4 regions of the Mesorhizobium sp. M0018 genome follow, and region 1 is predicted to be linked to each of the others. Evidence: predicted binding sites of a transcription regulator. Region 1 holds the regulator's gene; each other region holds the start of a gene.
The links. Region 1 encodes PhoB, which activates phosphate uptake and scavenging genes when phosphate is short. Its sites were predicted from a motif close to TGTCATNNANCTGTCAT; they were not measured.
Positions count from the first base shown of each region.

Region 2: a site for PhoB is predicted at 1,897-1,913, ahead of ugpB (sn-glycerol-3-phosphate ABC transporter substrate-binding protein UgpB). Genes of this name have one in related genera too.
Region 3: a site for PhoB is predicted at 2,621-2,637, ahead of ppk2 (polyphosphate kinase 2). Genes of this name have one in related genera too.
Region 4: a site for PhoB is predicted at 3,024-3,040, ahead of NKJ81_RS30545 (LTA synthase family protein). Genes of this name have one in related genera too.

Region 1 is NZ_JAMYVL010000005.1:153,962-158,168, forward strand. Features, by position in the region: gene xylF (D-xylose ABC transporter substrate-binding protein) at 1-148, opposite strand, end outside; gene NKJ81_RS09155 (ROK family protein) at 434-1,678, shown strand; gene phoB (phosphate regulon transcriptional regulator PhoB) at 1,688-2,377, opposite strand; gene phoU (phosphate signaling complex protein PhoU) at 2,394-3,101, opposite strand; gene pstB (phosphate ABC transporter ATP-binding protein PstB) at 3,134-3,937, opposite strand; gene pstA (phosphate ABC transporter permease PstA) at 3,934-4,207, opposite strand, start outside.
Region 2 is NZ_JAMYVL010000005.1:49,531-53,737, forward strand. Features, by position in the region: gene ugpA (sn-glycerol-3-phosphate ABC transporter permease UgpA) at 1-452, opposite strand, end outside; gene ugpB (sn-glycerol-3-phosphate ABC transporter substrate-binding protein UgpB) at 534-1,844, opposite strand; gene NKJ81_RS08570 (bifunctional diguanylate cyclase/phosphodiesterase) at 2,139-4,207, shown strand, end outside.
Region 3 is NZ_JAMYVL010000027.1:10,901-15,107, forward strand. Features, by position in the region: gene NKJ81_RS27870 (GntR family transcriptional regulator) at 80-742, shown strand; gene NKJ81_RS27875 (DUF982 domain-containing protein) at 839-1,096, shown strand; gene NKJ81_RS27880 (hypothetical protein) at 1,148-1,306, opposite strand; gene NKJ81_RS27885 (aldo/keto reductase) at 1,420-2,463, opposite strand; gene ppk2 (polyphosphate kinase 2) at 2,744-3,664, shown strand; gene NKJ81_RS27895 (dihydrofolate reductase family protein) at 3,713-4,207, opposite strand, start outside.
Region 4 is NZ_JAMYVL010000038.1:18,828-23,034, reverse strand. Features, by position in the region: gene NKJ81_RS30550 (pilus assembly protein TadG-related protein) at 1-1,026, shown strand, start outside; gene NKJ81_RS30545 (LTA synthase family protein) at 1,058-2,983, opposite strand; gene fabD (ACP S-malonyltransferase) at 3,231-4,207, shown strand, end outside.

The sequences.
Region 1 (4,207 bases):
CCTTCATTGCGGCCTCGTCGGTCTTCCAGCGCTCTTCCTGGAAGTTCGACCAGGAAACGCCGATGACCTTGTCTTTAGCCTGCGCCACCGACGCCAGCGCCAGCGTCATGGCGACACCCGCCAGAATGGCGGTCGTGAATTTCTTCATCATATCCTCCCTGCGCCGCGTACGGCGTGACCAATTGGCTCAAAGACCAGCTTAGAAGCTCTAATTTTTTCGAGCCTCGAAAAAATACTGGCCCGATCTCCGGCTGCTGTCAACATCGATTCTGATGGATTTTGATGACTCTGCGAGTTTTTTCGAGCGTCGGAATAAACGATGACAGCGCCACCTGCATCTGACACTATTTGCCTCATCCGACACTATTTGTCGGACATTACCGACGGCTTCCGGTTCATGAGCGGCCGCGGCAACCGGGAGGAAAGCAAAACAATGTCGGTCGGAATCCGCCATGACGATTTGCGCCGGCGCAACCGGGCGATCGTGATCTCGGCGGTGCGCCGGGCCGGCCAGCCATCGCGTACTGAGATCGCAGCTACCACCGGCCTCAGTCATTCGACCATATCGGCGATTTCTTCCGACCTGATACGGGAAGGCATCCTCGCCGAGAGCAAGCCAAGTGAGCCCGTTTCGTTGAAACGCGGTCGTCCGCAAGTCGGCCTCGCCCTCAACCCGGAAGCGGCGGCGGTGCTGACCGTGGTGTTGTCGCTGAATTTCCTTTCGGCCGCCATTATCGACTATACGGGACAGGTGGTCGCCGAGGAACAGCGCCGGCTGGACACGCTGACTATGCCGCGCGACGAGCTGATCCGTGAATGCATGGCCATCGTCCGGCGCCGGCTGCAGGATCCAGATCTTGACGTCCGCAGTGTCGCCCGCATCGCCCTGGCGATTCAGGGCATTACCGACTCCCCTGCACGCGCCATGCTGTGGTCGCCGATCACGCCGCAGACCGACATCGCCTTTGCCGACATGCTGGAGGACGAATTCGGCATCCCGGCAACGGTGGAGAACGACTGCAACATGATGGCGGTGGCTTTGCGCTGGCGCAATCCGGATCGCTATCGCGATGACTTCATCGCCATCCTGCTTTCGCATGGCATCGGCATGGGGCTGGTGCTGAAGGGCGAACTGTTCACCGGGACGCATTCCTCGGGCGGCGAATTTGGCCACATGATCCATCGTCCGGGCGGCGCGCTCTGCCGTTGCGGGCGGCGCGGCTGCATCGAGGCGTATGCCGGCAACTACGCCATCTGGCGCAACGCCAGGCAGATGAGCGAAGACAGCGAACCGGTCGCCGACGTCAGCGACGCCGACATGCGCGCACTGGCGGCCCGGGCGCGCGAGAAAGATGGGCCGGAACGCGAGGCCTACCGCAAGGCCGGCGAAGCGCTGGGTTTCGGTCTCGGCTCGCTGTTCGCGCTGATCGATCCGGCACCGGTCGCGATGGTCGGCGCCAGTGCCGCCGCCTTCGATCTGATCGAGCCGGCCTTGCGGAAGGCAATCGCCCAGACCGCCGGCGGCCAGCATTCAGGCTCGATCTCCTTCGATACAGAGCCGAACGAATTGCCTCTGATCCGCGAAGGCTGCGCGATGCGGGCGTTAAGCTTCGTCGACCAGGAGATTTTCGCGCCGGGCGCGCAAATGAGGCCCAGCGTCAGAAAGAACGTAGCCTGACCAGGCGGGTCAATCTTCCCTGATCGCATAGCCGGCGCCGCGGATGGTGCGGATGACATCCGGCATCCGGCCGTTGTTGACGGCTTTGCGCAGCCGCCCGACATGCACGTCGACGGTGCGTTCGTCGATGTAGATTGTCTCCCCCCAGACATTATCGAGTAACTGGCTGCGCGAGAAGACACGGCCCGGATGCCGCATCATGAACTCGAGCAGCCGGAATTCGGTCGGCCCGAGCCTGATTTCGCTCTTCTTGCGATAGACCCTGTGCGATTCGCGATCGAGCACGATGTCGCCGACCTTCAGCACGCTGGACAGCACTTCCGGCTTGGCGCGCCGCAGCAGCGCCTTGACCCTGGCCATGAATTCCGGTGTCGAAAACGGCTTGACCAGATAGTCGTCGGCGCCGGTCGAAAGACCGCGCACCCGGTCGCTCTCCTCGCCGCGCGCGGTCAGCATGATGATCGGCAGCCGCTCGGTTTCGGGGCGCACCCGCAACCGACGACAGAGCTCGATGCCGGAAACCGCTGGTATCATCCAGTCGAGCACCAAAAGGTCGGGCACATTCTCCTGCAAACGGATCTCGGCTTCGTCGCCGCGTGTCACCACCTCGACCTGGTAGCCTTCGGATTCGAGATTGTAGCGGAGCAGCACACCCAACGGCTCCTCGTCCTCCACCACCATTATGCGTGGTGCGATCATCGGCTGGGCACCCCCATCATGTCACCGGTGCGGACATTGTCGTTTCGTCCTGCTTCGGACGATTGACCGGCAATTGCTCGCCGGTCAGCACATAATACGCATTTTCGGCGATGTTGGTGACATGGTCGCCGATCCGCTCCAGATTCTTGGCGCAGAACAGCAGGTGCGTGCAAGCGGTGATGTTGCGCGGATCTTCCATCATGTAGGTCAACAGCTCGCGGAACACGGACGTGTATTTGACGTCGATGCGCTCGTCGGCGGCACGCAGCTTGGCCAACGCGGCCGCATCGCCTGCAGCATATTCCTCGATGACACCCTGCACCTGGATGAGAACCAGCTGCGCCATCGCGTCGATGGAATGCGACAGGTCCCGCGGCGTGGCGCTGAGGCCGACCGCACTCACGCGCTTGGCGATATTCTTGGCAAGGTCGCCGATGCGTTCGAGGTCGCCCGCCATGCGGATCGCTCCGACCACATGGCGAAGATCGTGGGCCATCGGCTGGCGTTTGGCGATCAGGGTGATGGCGCGGTCGTCCAGTTCGCGTTGACGCGCATCCATGATGGCGTCGTCGGAAACGACGCGTTGCGCCAGCACGTTGTCGGAATTCAACAGCGCCTTGGTCGCCCCGCCGACCATCGAACCGGCGAGGTCGGCCATGTCGCGGATCAGCTTGCTGATCTGCTCGAGATCCTCGTCGAAAGAAGCGACTGTGTGTTCGCCCATGGTCCTGTCCTCATATGCATGATCGGAACGGCTCAGCCGAAGCGGCCAGTGATGTAGTCCTGCGTGCGCTTCTCGCGGGGCGACGTGAATATCTTCTCGGTCCGGTCGAACTCGACCAGTTCACCCAGATACATGAAGGCCGTCTGGCGCGACACGCGCGCCGCTTGCTGCATGTTGTGGGTGACGATGACGATCGTGTAGTCGGCTTGCAATTCGTCGATCAGTTCCTCGATCTTGGCAGTCGACAGCGGGTCGAGCGCCGAAGCCGGTTCGTCGAGCAGAATGACTTCCGGCTTCACCGCCACGGTGCGGGCGATACAGAGCCGCTGCTGCTGGCCGCCGGACAGGCTCAAGCCGCTGGCGTTGAGCTTGTCCTTGACCTCGCTCCACAGCGCGGCGCGCTTCAACGCCTGTTCGACGCGGCCGTCCATCTCGGACTTGCCGAGGTTCTCGTAAAGCCTGACGCCGAAGGCGATGTTCTCGTAGATCGACATCGGGAACGGCGTCGGCTTCTGGAACACCATGCCGATCTTGGTCCTGAGGAGGTTGAGATCCTGCGACCGGTCGAGAATGTTCTTGCCGTCGAGCAGCACCTGGCCCTCGGCCGTCTGTTTTGGGTAGAGCTCATAGATGCGGTTGAACACACGCAGCAGCGTCGATTTCCCGCAGCCCGAAGGGCCGATGAAGGCCGTGACGCTGCGCTCGGGCAGCGACAGACTGATGTCCTTCAGCGCCTTGCTCTGGCCGTAGTAGAAGTTGAGGTTCTTGACCTCGATCTTCGTCTTCTCGGCGACCGTTTCGGCCATCGTCATGTCTGGGGACAACATCTGTGTCATCTGTCCTCTCTGCGTCCGGTAAGGCTGCGGGCGAGGATGCTCAAGCCCAGAACCGTCAGGGTGATTATGAGTGCGCCGGTCCACGCCAGTTGCTGCCATTCCTCGTAAGGGCTGAGAGCGAACTGGAAGATGGTCACCGGCAGGCTGGCCATCGGCGCGTTGATATTGCTGCTCCAGAACTGGTTGTTGAGCGCGGTGAAGAGCAGCGGCGCCGTCTCGCCGGAAATGCGTGCTATCGCCAGCAATATGCCGGTGACGATGCCGGACAAT
Region 2 (4,207 bases), 100 kb from region 1:
AGCAGCGGGTCCCATACGACGCCGAGGCTTCTCAGCAAATAGGCCAACGAGCCGATCGAGGGATTGAACAGGAAAAGCCAAAGCATGCCGGCAATCGCCGGCGCCACGGCGTAAGGCCATATCAACAGTGTGCGGTAAAGGCCTTTGCCGCGCACGGCCTTCTCGGCCATGACCGCGAGCAGCAGGGCCACAACCATGGCAACGATCGCGGTCGCAAGAGAGAACACTACTGTGACCTTGATCGAGTTGAGGTAGGCCGGATCGGCCAGCACCTTCCGGAAATTGGCAAACCAGACGAACCTGCTCTTCAGCCCGAATGGGTCTTGCCTGAGCATCGACTGGTACAGCGCCTGACCGGCCGGCCAGTAGAAGAAAACCAGGGTGATGGCGAGTTGTGGCGCCACCAGCAGGTGGGGCAGGATCTTGTTGGGAAAGACGACGCGTGGAGACAGGCTGATTTCCCTCGCTATCCAGGCATCGCCCGCGCGAGCTCGCGTGGGCGATATTCCAACCGACTAACTGAGATAATCCCGTCAGTTCTCCAGCGCTTCCTTGATCGCCGCGTTGCCGCGCGCAACCGCATTGTCGAGTGCCTGCTGGGCGGTTTGCTGGCCGGCCAGCATCTTCTCCAGCTCCTCGTTCTGGATATCACGCACCTGCGGCAGATTCGGCAGGCGCACGCCCTTCGAATTGTCGGTCGGCGACTTGCCGATCATCTGCAGGATGGGTGTCTCGCGGCCGGGGTTCTTGTCATAGAAGCCTGATTTCTTAGTCGCCTCGTATGCCGCGAGCGTCACTGGCAAATATCCCGACTTCTGGTACAGATATTCCTGCACATCGGTCTTGGACAGATAGGCAAAGAAGGCCGCGACGCCCTTGTATTCCTCGTCCGACTTGTTGCCGAACACCCACAGGCTGGCACCGCCCGGCGTCGTGTTCTGCGGGGCACCCTTGGCGTCACTGTCGTAAGGAAGCTGGCCGATGCCATAGTTCATGCCGGACTTGACGATATCGCCGAGGCCGCCCGACGATTCGGTGAAGATGCCGCATTCGCCGGCGAGGAATATCTGCTTGGCTTCGGAGGTGCGCCCGCCATATTTGAATGTGCCGTCCTTGGCCAGGTCAGCGAGCGCCTGGAAGTGGTTGACGAAAATCGGCGCATTGATCTTGAGTTCGACATCACCGCCGGCCAGGCCATTCTGCTGGGTGGCCCAAGGCACGTCATTCCACGCCGCGAAATTCTCCAGGTGGATCCAGGTCAGCCAGGTCGAGGTATAGCCGCAAGGGGCGGCGCCGCTCGTCTTGATCTTCTTGGCAGCTTCCCACACCTCGTTCCACGTCTTGGGCGGATTGTTCACGTCGAGGCCTGCCTTCTGGAAGATGTCCTTGTTGTAATAGAGGATCGGCGAGGAAGAGTTGTAGGGGAACGATAGCATGGTGCCGTCCGGCTTCGAATAATAGCCGACGATGCCGGGCAGATACTGGCTCTTGTCGAAAGTCATCCCGGCGCCGGTCATCACATCGGCCACCGGCTTTATCGCACCCTCGGCCGCCATCATCACGCCGGTGCCGACGTCGAACACCTGGAGGATATCTGGCGCTTGCCCGGCACGAAAGGCAGCGATGCCGGCATTCAGCGTCTCCGGATAGGTGCCCTTGAACACCGGAACGAGCTCATAGTCGCTCTGGCTGGCGTTGAAATCCTTGGAGATCTTGGCGACGACCTCGGCGTTGGCGCCGGTCATGGCGTGCCACCAGCTGATCTGCGTGACGGCGAAGGCGGAGGTGGTGGAAAGCAGGGTCACGGTGGCGGCGATACCGGCCGCAAAGCCGAAGAACTTCATGTTTCATCTCCCGTTTGTCATTGGCGAAAGGGGGCACCTCCGCAAAGCCAATATGTGGCGCTGATGACAATGGGACAACGGTTTTGTTGCGGATCAATGAACACCATTTCTTCCTAAAGTGCACTCGCTACCGAAAGCGCGGCGTCAGAAACGACATCACCGCCTTTTCGGCGCGGCATCGGTTTTCCCCCGAAAAGACCCGCCTCATGGCCCGCGGGTTAACCATTCGTTAAAATCTCCAAGAGCTAATCCGTCACACCTCCCCTGTTAGTTTTGGCAGACCGAGTGAACAGGATGCTGACGGTCTATAATTGTATCGTAAATCAGCACGACCTGAGACTGGTTGCGCTCGCTGCACTCGTCTGTGGAATTTCTTGTTTCTCAGCAGTTAATCTCCTTAAGCATGTCGGCCGATCGACCGAGCGAAACCGGCTTGTCTGGCTGATGATCGCCGCGGCCTCGACCGGGTTCGGCATATGGGCGACGCATTTCATCGCCATGACCGCGTTTACGCCGGGAATACCGAACGCATACAATCCGGGATTATCCGCCTTTTCGCTTGCCGCCGCCGTTATCATGACCGCGCTTGGGATGTGGGTCGCCACCTTGCGCCGCGGCATCGACCATTTCCTCGTCGGTGGCGCCATTCTGGGCGGCGCCATCGCGACGATGCACTACATCGGCATGGCAGCTTTCGAGGTCGAAGGCCGGCTCGTTTGGAACCTGCTCCTTGTCGCGATATCGCTTCTGGCCGGCGTAAGCCTCGCGGCACTGGCGCTTCTTGTCGTCTTGCGCCGCCCGTCAGCGCTCGCGACTCTCGGCGGCGCCGCGCTTTTGACGCTGGCCATTTGCAGCTTGCATTTCATCGCGATGGCCGCGGTGTCGATCATTCCGGATTCCTCGATTGAAATATCCGAACATTCCATCGAGCCCATTTCCCAGGCCTTTGCCGCAGCGGTCGCCAGCCTGGTAATCCTTGTGCTGTCGGGTGCCGCGCTGTGGATCGATCTGCGCTTTCGCCACCAGAAGCTCGAGGCCGATCGCATGCACGATCTCGCCAATGCGGCGGTGGAAGGTCTGATCGTTTGCGATGGCACCCGCATCGTCAGCGCCAATGACAGTATGGCGAAGCTGACCGGAACAGCGACAGCCACCCTGAACACGATGCAACTCGGCGAGCTTTTCGACGGACAGAGCGCAGCCGATATGTCCGGCTTCGGCGAACAGGCGCAGGAAGCGAAGTTAAGGGGCAGCGACGGCGCGAGAATTCCTGTCGAGCTGATCGCCAGGAGAATCACCTACTGCGGCAGGCCTCATACGGTGCTTGCCGTTCGCGACATCCGTGAGCGCAAGAAGGCAGAACAAGAGATCCTCCGCCTCGCGCATTTCGATCCGCTTACCGGGCTTGCCAATCGGCGGAGCTTTTCTTCCCGGCTGGAAGCAGAATTCGCGTCGATGGATCGTGGCGGCAAGGATGGATATCTGGCGCTCCTGCTGCTTGACCTCGACCGGTTCAAGCAAGTCAACGACCTCTACGGCCACAGCGCCGGCGATGCTATGCTGCAGAAGCTGGCGCACTGCATTTCCGGCATCCCGCGCAACGGACAGATGCTCGCGCGTCTCGGCGGCGATGAATTTGCCATCATAGCTCCGAACCTCCCCGACCCCCTGGCCGCAGGCCGGATAGCCGAGGACTTGCTGGCGGCGATCCGGGAGGAAAACAGGGTTTCGGTCGGCTCCGGCCTCGTCTCGGCCAGCATCGGCATTGCCTTCTTTCCGCTGGATGCCGAAGACCAGGCCGGCCTGATCAGCCATGCCGACACGGCACTCCATCGCGCCAAAACCGAAGGCAGGGACACTTATCGGTTTTTCGAGATGGCCATGGGCACCGCGGCCCGCGACAAGCGCGTGATGGAGCATGAATTGCGCCAGGCGATCGCCCGCAAGGAGTTCCACCTCGTCTATCAGCCGCAGAAGGAGATCCGCGGCGGCAGGATGATCGGCTTCGAAGCCCTGGTCCGTTGGCAGCACCCTGAGCGGGGTGACATTTCTCCGGCCGTTTTCATCCCGGTGGCCGAGGACAGTGGCGCTATCGCGCAGATCGGCGACTGGGTGCTGACGACGGCTTGTAACGATGCTGTTCGCTGGACAAACCCGCTGATGGTCGCCGTCAACGTCTCCGCCGTGCAACTTCACAATCCGAATTTCAGCCGCAAGGTGCACGACGCATTGACGAGATCCGGCCTGGCCCCCGGCAGGCTCGAACTGGAGATCACCGAAACGGCCCTGGTGAAGGACATGCCGCGCGCGCTGGCAACCTTGAGGCAGGTCAAGGCGCTTGGCGTGCATGTGGCGATGGACGA
Region 3 (4,207 bases), on a different contig from region 1:
GATCGACAAAGGCCGGCGTGATCGGCCAACGCCGGCCAGTGACCCGATTGCCGGAACGAATGACCTGAACGGAACGCCAATGTCGCAGATGCAGAACGTCGAAAAGCAGCTTCGCGAGATGATCCTCGGGCTCGAGATTGGTCCCGGCGAGCGGCTGACGGAGCGCTGGGTCGAAAGCCGCTTCGGCGCCTCGCGCACGCCGGTCAGGGCTGCGTTGCTGCGGCTCGAGACCGAAGGCCTGATCTGCCGCGACGGCCGCGGCTGGACGGTCTCGCCAATCAATCTTGCCGAGCTGGAGCAGATCGCCGTCTATCGCGAGGCGGTCGAGGTCGCGGCAGTCAGGCTGACTTGCACCTTGCAGGACAGAAGTGCCGTCGAAATCATCGAGGCGATGCTCGATTCTTGCGACGACAAGACGCCGCGTGAGGAATGGCATCGCGTCGGCAGGGATTTTCATATTGAGCTGGCACGCCTGTCAGGCAACGAGTTCCTGTTCAGAGCGGTTCGCGATGCGATGACGCGCCTGTCGCGCGCCCGCTGGCTCGAGGTTCGCGACGAGGCAGCGCTCGGCCGTGCCTGGGCCCAACACCATGCCATTCTGTCGGCGGTGCGGGCCGGCGATGCCGATACCGCCGCCCGCCTGCTTTCGGCCCATATCATCGGCAGCCGCGACCGGCTGGTGACCTCGCTGCGCAACGACCGGCGCGGCCTGCGCGCCCGGGGATTTGCCGTCGTCGCTTGAGTGAGGATCGGCTGCCATTGATCACGAAAAGAGCAGATGAGCGAAGAATGCTACTTTCGGTCTCGCTTCGCAAATGCCGATGGCGTAAGAGCGGCGATGGAAAACAACCGATTTGACACACCCGTGACCGTCAAGGGCGCGGCGGGAAGCAATCAGCTCTTGCGTACGGCCCGCGAGGCTTCCGACTACCTCCTCAACAATTGGCCCGGCAAGCGCAGCCCCAAGCACCGCGAAGCGTTGCAAGCCTGTCATGATGCGCTGGCCGGCGACAAGCCGGCCATGAACGCAAGACGGGCCTTCATTGCCGCCGCTCGTGAAGTGAACGTCTTCGTCAGCGACAAGGCGCCTGCCTGAGGCATAGCGGGATTTGACCGAGGCCCGGCCCGCCTGACAGCCCGGATATCATCACTCTGCCGTTTCGGTTTTGGTTTGGGACTCGCTCTCGCCCTCGGGCTTCGATCGCTCCTTGGCTGCGACCTTGGCAGCCTGCTTTTCCGCCTTCTTGGCAGCCTTCTGCCGGTCGCGTTCCTTGCGTTCCTGACCGTAGTTCGGTGCTCGTGCCATATCGTTTCCTTTCGTTGTGCTTGGCCTTTGCCTAGGAGCATTGGACCGCAAACACAACACCGCAAGGCACGATCGGGCTCCATATCTCGGCGCAGTCCGGAGAGCCCGGCTTTTCAGGCGCCGTCGCGGTCGAGAACGAGATCGGCCGGCCCGAACCGGTCCTTTGCCGTGAATTGCTGGTGCCAGTAAGGATAGAGCACGGGCGGCCTGCTGACCACATCGAGCCGTGTGCGCTCCTCATCGGCAAGCACAAGGCTTGCAGCGGCGATATTGTCTTTGAAATGCGCTTCGGTTCGTCCGCCGATCACCAGCGAACTGACAGCGGGCCGGCCGAGCAGCCAGGCAAGCGCCACCTGCGCCGCCGACACGCCGTGGTTATTGCCGATATCGATCAGCGTGTCGACGATCCGCCACAGCCGGTCCTCGTCGCGGATCGGCGGTTCCGACCAGCCGCTGAGCTGGCGGGCGGTCGGCTGGTCACGGTGGTATTTGCCGGACAGCAACCCGCCGGCAAGCGGGCTCCAGACCAGCACGCCGAGCCCCTGGTCGACCGAGATCGGTAACAATTCATACTCGGCCTCGCGCGCTTCCAACGTGTAATGGATCTGCTGGGTGACGAAGCGCGGCTGGTGATGACGGTCGCTGATCCCCAGCCCCTTCATCACTTGCCAGCCGGAATAATTGGAGCAGCCGACATAACGGACCTTGCCCTGCGCGACCAGCGTGTCGAGCGCGGCGATGGTTTCCTCAAGCGGTGTCAGGCCATCCCACTCGTGCAGGAAATAGATGTCGATGACATCCGTCCTGAGCCGCTTCAGGCTCCTCTCGCATTCGCGGATCAGATGGTAGCGCGACAGGCCTTCATCATTGGGGCCTTTGCCGATCCGCATGCGCGCCTTGGAGGCGATCAGCACGTCGCCCTTGCGCTTGCCGCCAAGCGCCTCGCCGATGATCTCTTCCGACACGCCGTTCGAATAGACATTGGCGGTGTCGATGACATTGACGCCGGCATCGATGCAAAGGTCGATCATCCGGCGCGCCTCGTCGAGGTCGGTCTTGCCGACCGCCGAAAACGCGCCGCCGCCGCCGAACGTCATGGTGCCCATGGTCAGCGTCGAAACCTTCAGCCCGGAACGGCCGAGAATGCGGTATTCCATGTCGTATCCTCACAATTTATCGGGAAAGGGCGTTGCAGACGACAGCCCTCAATGAACCGGCTATTTGTAGGATAATTCGTTCCGCTTGTCGCCCGTTCCGCAGGGCAAGCTCGATCACATCTTGCGGATTGAAACGCACAGCCAGCGCAGTAGTGGCTGCAATAAAACCGTCATTGCCGGCCTATACTAACATCGGTCCAGCGCTTCGATTTCCGGCCGCCGGGCCGGGCGGCAGAGCGCCTGACAGCGGCCGGCAAGGCCTGTAAGCGGAGCAGCGTAAATGACCGAGATAAAACAGAATTCCCCGGCCAGGGACTGGCTGGAAGCGGAACTCGCCGACACGCTGGATGAAGACTATGAGCTGGAAATCTCGGAGCCGGCGCTGTCGATGGAGATCGCCAAGATCTACAAGAATGCACATCCGCCATCGATCGATCGCCTGCAGTATTTTCGCGATCTCATCACGCTGCAATCCGAGTTGATCAAGCTGCAGTCCTGGGTCGCCTATCACAAGAAGAAGCTCGTCGTGGTTTTCGAGGGCCGCGACTCGGCGGGCAAGGGTGGTGTTATCAAGCGCATCACCCAGAGGCTTAATCCGCGCATCTGCCGCGTCGCAGCACTTCCGGCGCCGACCGAGCGCGAGAAGTCGCAATGGTATTTCCAGCGCTACGTTCCGCATCTGCCGGCCGGCGGCGAGATCGTGCTGTTCGACCGCTCCTGGTACAACCGCTCCGGCGTCGAGCGGGTAATGGGCTTTGCCCAGCCGGATCAGGTCGAGGAGTTCTTCCGCGACGTTCCGGATTTCGAACGCATGCTGGTCCGCTCAGGCATTACGCTTGTCAAATACTGGTTTTCGATCACCGACGAGGAGCAGCAGATGCGCTTTTTGATGCGCATCCATGACCCGATGAAGCAATGGAAACTGTCGCCGATGGACCTCCAGTCGCGCGTGCGCTGGGAGCAGTACACCAAGGCCAAGGAAGAAACGTTCGCCCGCACCAATATCCCGGAAGCCCCGTGGTTCATCGTCGAGGGCAACGACAAGAAACGGGCACGGCTGAACTGCATCGACCATCTCCTCAAGCAGATGCCCTATGAGGAGGTGCCGCACGAGGAGATCACACTGCCGGAGCGCGTCTTCAATCCCGAATACGAGCGCCAGGTACTGCCGCGCGAACTGTATGTGCCGGAGAAGTACTGACTAAAGCGGCGAGGAGGGCGCCGCTCCATGGCGGCACCCTGCAACAAGCTAGGTGCGCTCGATGATGACATGCGTGGCCTTCGGCGTCGCGACCTGCTCGCTGCAGCGATAGCCGAGCTTGGGCATGTCGATGCCGGCAAAAAGGCTCTCGCCGGCGCCTAGCAGGACCGGTGAGATCGCCAGATGCATTTCGTCGATGAGCTTTTCCTTGAGATATTGCCGGATCGTAGAAACGCCGCCGCCCAGCCGTACATCCTTACCGTCAGCCACTGCCTTCGCCTTCTCCAGCGCTGAGTGGATGCCGTCGGTCACGAAATAGAAGGTCGTGCCGCCCTCCATGACAATAGGATCACGCGCATGGTGCGTGAGCACGAAGACCGGCACGTGGTAGGGTGGGTTGTCACCCCACCAGCCTTTCCAGCTGTCATCCGGCCATTCGCCGCGGATCGGCCCAAACATGTTGCGGCCGAGGATCCATGCGCCGACATTTTCGAAGCTGCGTGCCGCGAACGCCTCGTCGGTGTCCGTGGTCCCGCCATCCTT
Region 4 (4,207 bases), on a different contig from region 1:
TCGCCGACGCGCAGCGTACGTGTCGCGGTGGTGCCGTTCGTCACCGCCGTCAACGTCAAGGGCGAGGACTACGATCCGGCCTGGATCGACATGGCCGGCAAATCGCCGAACAATGGCGCCAATTTCCCCTTGGTCGGCGGCAAGCGCGTCAACCATATGGATCTGTTCAAGCAATTGGGCGTCGAATGGAGAGGCTGCGTCGAAGCGCGGCCAGGAACCAACAATGTTTCCGACATTTCGCCCGACCAAAACAAACCGGACACCCTGTTCGTACCTTATTTCGCGCCGGACGATCCAGGTAACGCTAGAAATCCAAACAGCTCCTACGGCAATTCAGCGACCGGCTACAACAATTCCTATCTCGACGATACCGTCGTCACCCTGCTTCCCGGCCTCACCAGCGACATGGCGAAGTACAGTGTTTCGACGATGAAGCTGATCAACGACAAGAGAGGCCCACTGACTATCGGCCCAAACCGGGCCTGTCCGACGCCGATAGTGCCGCTGACCGATGATTTCGACAAATTGCGGAAGGCCGTCGGTGAGATGATCGAATGGAACGGCTCGGGGACCAATGTTTCGGAAGGCTTGTCATGGGGGATGCGGGTGCTCTCGCCGGAACCGCCTTACAGCGACGGCGCGCCGTTCAGGGCGTCAGGCACGACCAAAACGGTGCTGCTGCTCACCGACGGCGAGAATGTTGTCTATGGCGCGAAGGATACGCCACAGAAGTCGGACTATGGCTCCTACGGATTCCTGGCCTCGGGTCGGTTTGGATCCAGCGACCAGACCGCGGCTGCGCGCAATGTCGACGATTGGACAACCAATGTATGCAACACATTGAAGAAGCAGGACGTGCAGATCTTCACAGTGCTGCTGCAGGCCGACACCGCAGCCAACCGCAAACTCTACGAGGCCTGCGCATCGTCGCCGTCGGATTATTACCCGACCAACGACGTCAGTCAGCTCGAAGGCGTCTTCCTGAAAATCGGAAGCTCGATTTCGCAGCTGCACTTGACGAACTGAACGACGTCGGCCGCTCTCCCGCCGCCGCTGCTCAACTCGTGTGTGCAGCCACTTTGCCTGTGGTTTCGGGGAAGAAATCGGGCGCCGCATGGCGCTTGCCGAACATCATGTCGTATTGCAGCAGACGGAAGTCGCGGATTGCCGGATCGATCTCTTTCTGACGCGACCAATCGGGGGTGGCGTCGCCCCCCGGTGCCAAAAGCAAATTGCGGTCGATAACGCGGTAGCGCTCTCGCAACTGTCCGAGGAAGCCGGTGTAATAGGGATGGCTGATGCCGGCTGTCTTCAGGATATGGTAGGGCAGGAAGGACGGGCTGACGGCGCCCAGATCCTCGGTCGGGCCGCTGCGATTCGACCAGACGATCAGCGGCGTCTGGTGGTGCAGCAGCATCTGGTCGGCCGCCTCCTTGCGCGGCGCAACATTGTCCTTCAGGAAGCCGGTCTCGACGTAGACCGGCCCAAGCGGCGGCAGATGGTCGCCGAAGAACGCGATGACGGTCGGCCGCTCGCGTTTCTTCGCCCATTCGATCAGCCGCTCGAGGCCGCGGTCCGCGTCGGAAGAGCCTTCGGCATAGCTCAACAGCGATTCACGCGCCCATTGGCTGATCGGCGCCTGCACCTTGTGGGTCGGATTGTTATAGCGATACGGCTCATACGGCCCGTGGTTCTGCAGGCTGACGGCGAAAAAGAACACCGGCTCGGCGCTGGTATCGGCTTCGTGGATGATCTCGTCGGTCATCGCAGCGTCCGACGCGAGCGGTCCGCGCTTCTGCATGGGCGGCAACGTCTCCTCGGACTTGAAGTCGTTGAAGCCGAAATCGGCATAGACGGCCCCCCGGTTCCAGAACCAGTTAGTGCCGGGATGGATGGCGCGCGCCCGGTAGCCCTGACTTTTCAGGAAGGTCGCCAGCGAGGGAGTCGGTGTCCGCACATATTGCTGGTAGGGAATGCTGCCCGCCGGCAGGAAGGCGTTGGAAAAGCCGGTCAGGGCCTCGAACTCGATGTTGGCCGTCATGCCGCCGAACTCGGGCGAGAACATGTAACCCGTGCGCAGTGCCCGCACATTGGGGATAGGGTCGGGTGTGATGGTGACGCCGGGTAGCTTGGTCGGATCCCAGAAGGATTCGCTCATGACGACGATGATGTCGGGCTTCTCGGCAGGTACCGAGGCGGTCACCTGCGGTTTGCCGATCGCTTCGATCGCCTTGTCGGAATAGCCGGGCGGCGCCGAGACATGCGCCATCGGAACGTTAAGCGCGAAGGCGAGCGCAAAACCGTTCGAGGCATAGTTTTCCTTCTGGTCCCACATGATCGGGATGATCTGCAGCCGGTCGCGCGTCCACGAGAAAGTGGCATAGTCCATGATGGAAACGAAGAAGGCGATCAGCGGTACTGTCAGCGTCAGCCGGGCAAGGCGGCCCTTGTGGCTGAGCGCCGGAACGCGGCGGCGCCATAGCCGCCAGCCATAGACGAGCAGCGACAGCCCGCCGACGATGCCGATCGCCAGGGCAATGGCGGTTCCCGGGCGATCGCGTACCAGAAGCGGCATCAGTGCCACGATCTGCCGGGAATAAAGGAAATCGGTCGGATAGAGCGGATCGCCGAGATACAGCGACTTCTGGTGGCCGACGAACGCCAGCGACAATGTCAGCGGCGCGACGATCATCAGGCTCTGATGACTGCGGCCGAGCACGGCGTCGAGGCCGATGAGGATCAGCGCAAAAATGATGATCGTGGTCCAGCCGGGTTTGAAAGGCTGCAGAAAGAAATCAATGGTGCCGGCAAAGTTGCCGCGCACGATCAGTTCGATGGCAAACACAAGGATGGCCGCAGCCAGCAAGCTGATAAGGCCATAGCGGATGACAGGCCATTTGCGCGCCGGCAGATAGCCGGTCGACGGATCGCCTTCAAGAAACTGGGGCGCCGCCTCGGCTGCGCTCTGCTTGGTCTTTGCCACTTCAATAGTTCCCCGGCCCGCAACAAAAGCGTCACTCGATTGTCATCGAACTGTCACGCAAAGCCTAGCGCCTGTGGCGGAAATAAGAAGAGCCAGCAAACAAATCGTGAGCGGTTTTCATCATGAGTGATCGCCAAAAAGCCTGCCGAAACAGGCACTCGGCCGATATTACGCGATCAAGGTTGGACTTGACTTGGCCGCACGCCTTGCGTCACAGGCAACGTGAACCAGCAGCTGGGAGCCGCCGATGGCCATCGCATTCACCTTTCCGGGGCAGGGCAGCCAGGCTGTCGGCATGGGCAAGGACCTCGCCGATACCTTTGTGGAATCGCGGCGGATCTTCGAGGAAGTTGACGACGCGCTCGGCGAAAACCTATCGAAGCTGATCTGGGAAGGCCCGGAAGAGACGCTGACGCTGACCGCCAACGCCCAGCCGGCGCTGATGGCGGTGTCGCTTGCCGCAATCCGGGCGCTGGAGGCGCGCGGCTTCTCCCTGAACGGCAAGGTCACCTATGTCGCCGGCCACTCGCTCGGCGAATATTCGGCACTTGCGGCCGCAGGTTTCGTTTCGGTCGCCGACGCCGCCCGGCTGTTGCGCATCCGCGGCAATGCCATGCAGGCGGCTGTGCCGGCCGGCGAGGGCGCCATGGCGGCGATCATCGGGCTGGAACAGGCCGACGTCGAAGCCGCTTGCGCAGAGGCCGCCCAGGGCGCCGCCAAAGATCCCGCACAAGCCTTGGTTTGCCAGATCGCCAATGACAATGGCGGCGGCCAGCTGGTGATCTCCGGCGCCAGGCCAGCGGTCGAACTGGCGGCGAGGCTATGCACGGAGAAGGGCGCCAAGCGGGCGCTGATGCTGCAGGTCTCGGCGCCCTTCCATTCGGCATTGATGAAGCCTGCGGCCGAGATCATGCGGGAGGCGCTGGCCGCCGTGACGAAGAGTGCGCCGGTCGTGCCGCTGGTCTCCAATGTTACGGTGACCCCGACGAGCGATCCCGACGAGATCGCCCGCCGACTCGTCGAACAGGTGATCGGGCGCGTGCGCTGGCGCGAAACGGTGGAGTGGTTCGGCAGCAACGGCGTTGTGACGCTTTACGAAGTGGGCGCCGGCAAGGTGCTGTCGGGGCTGGCCCGCCGCATCAACCGCGACATTGCCACCAGCAGCATCGGATCGGCGGCGGAGGTCGAGACGGCACTTGCCGCCTTGGGTGACCACGTAGCTTG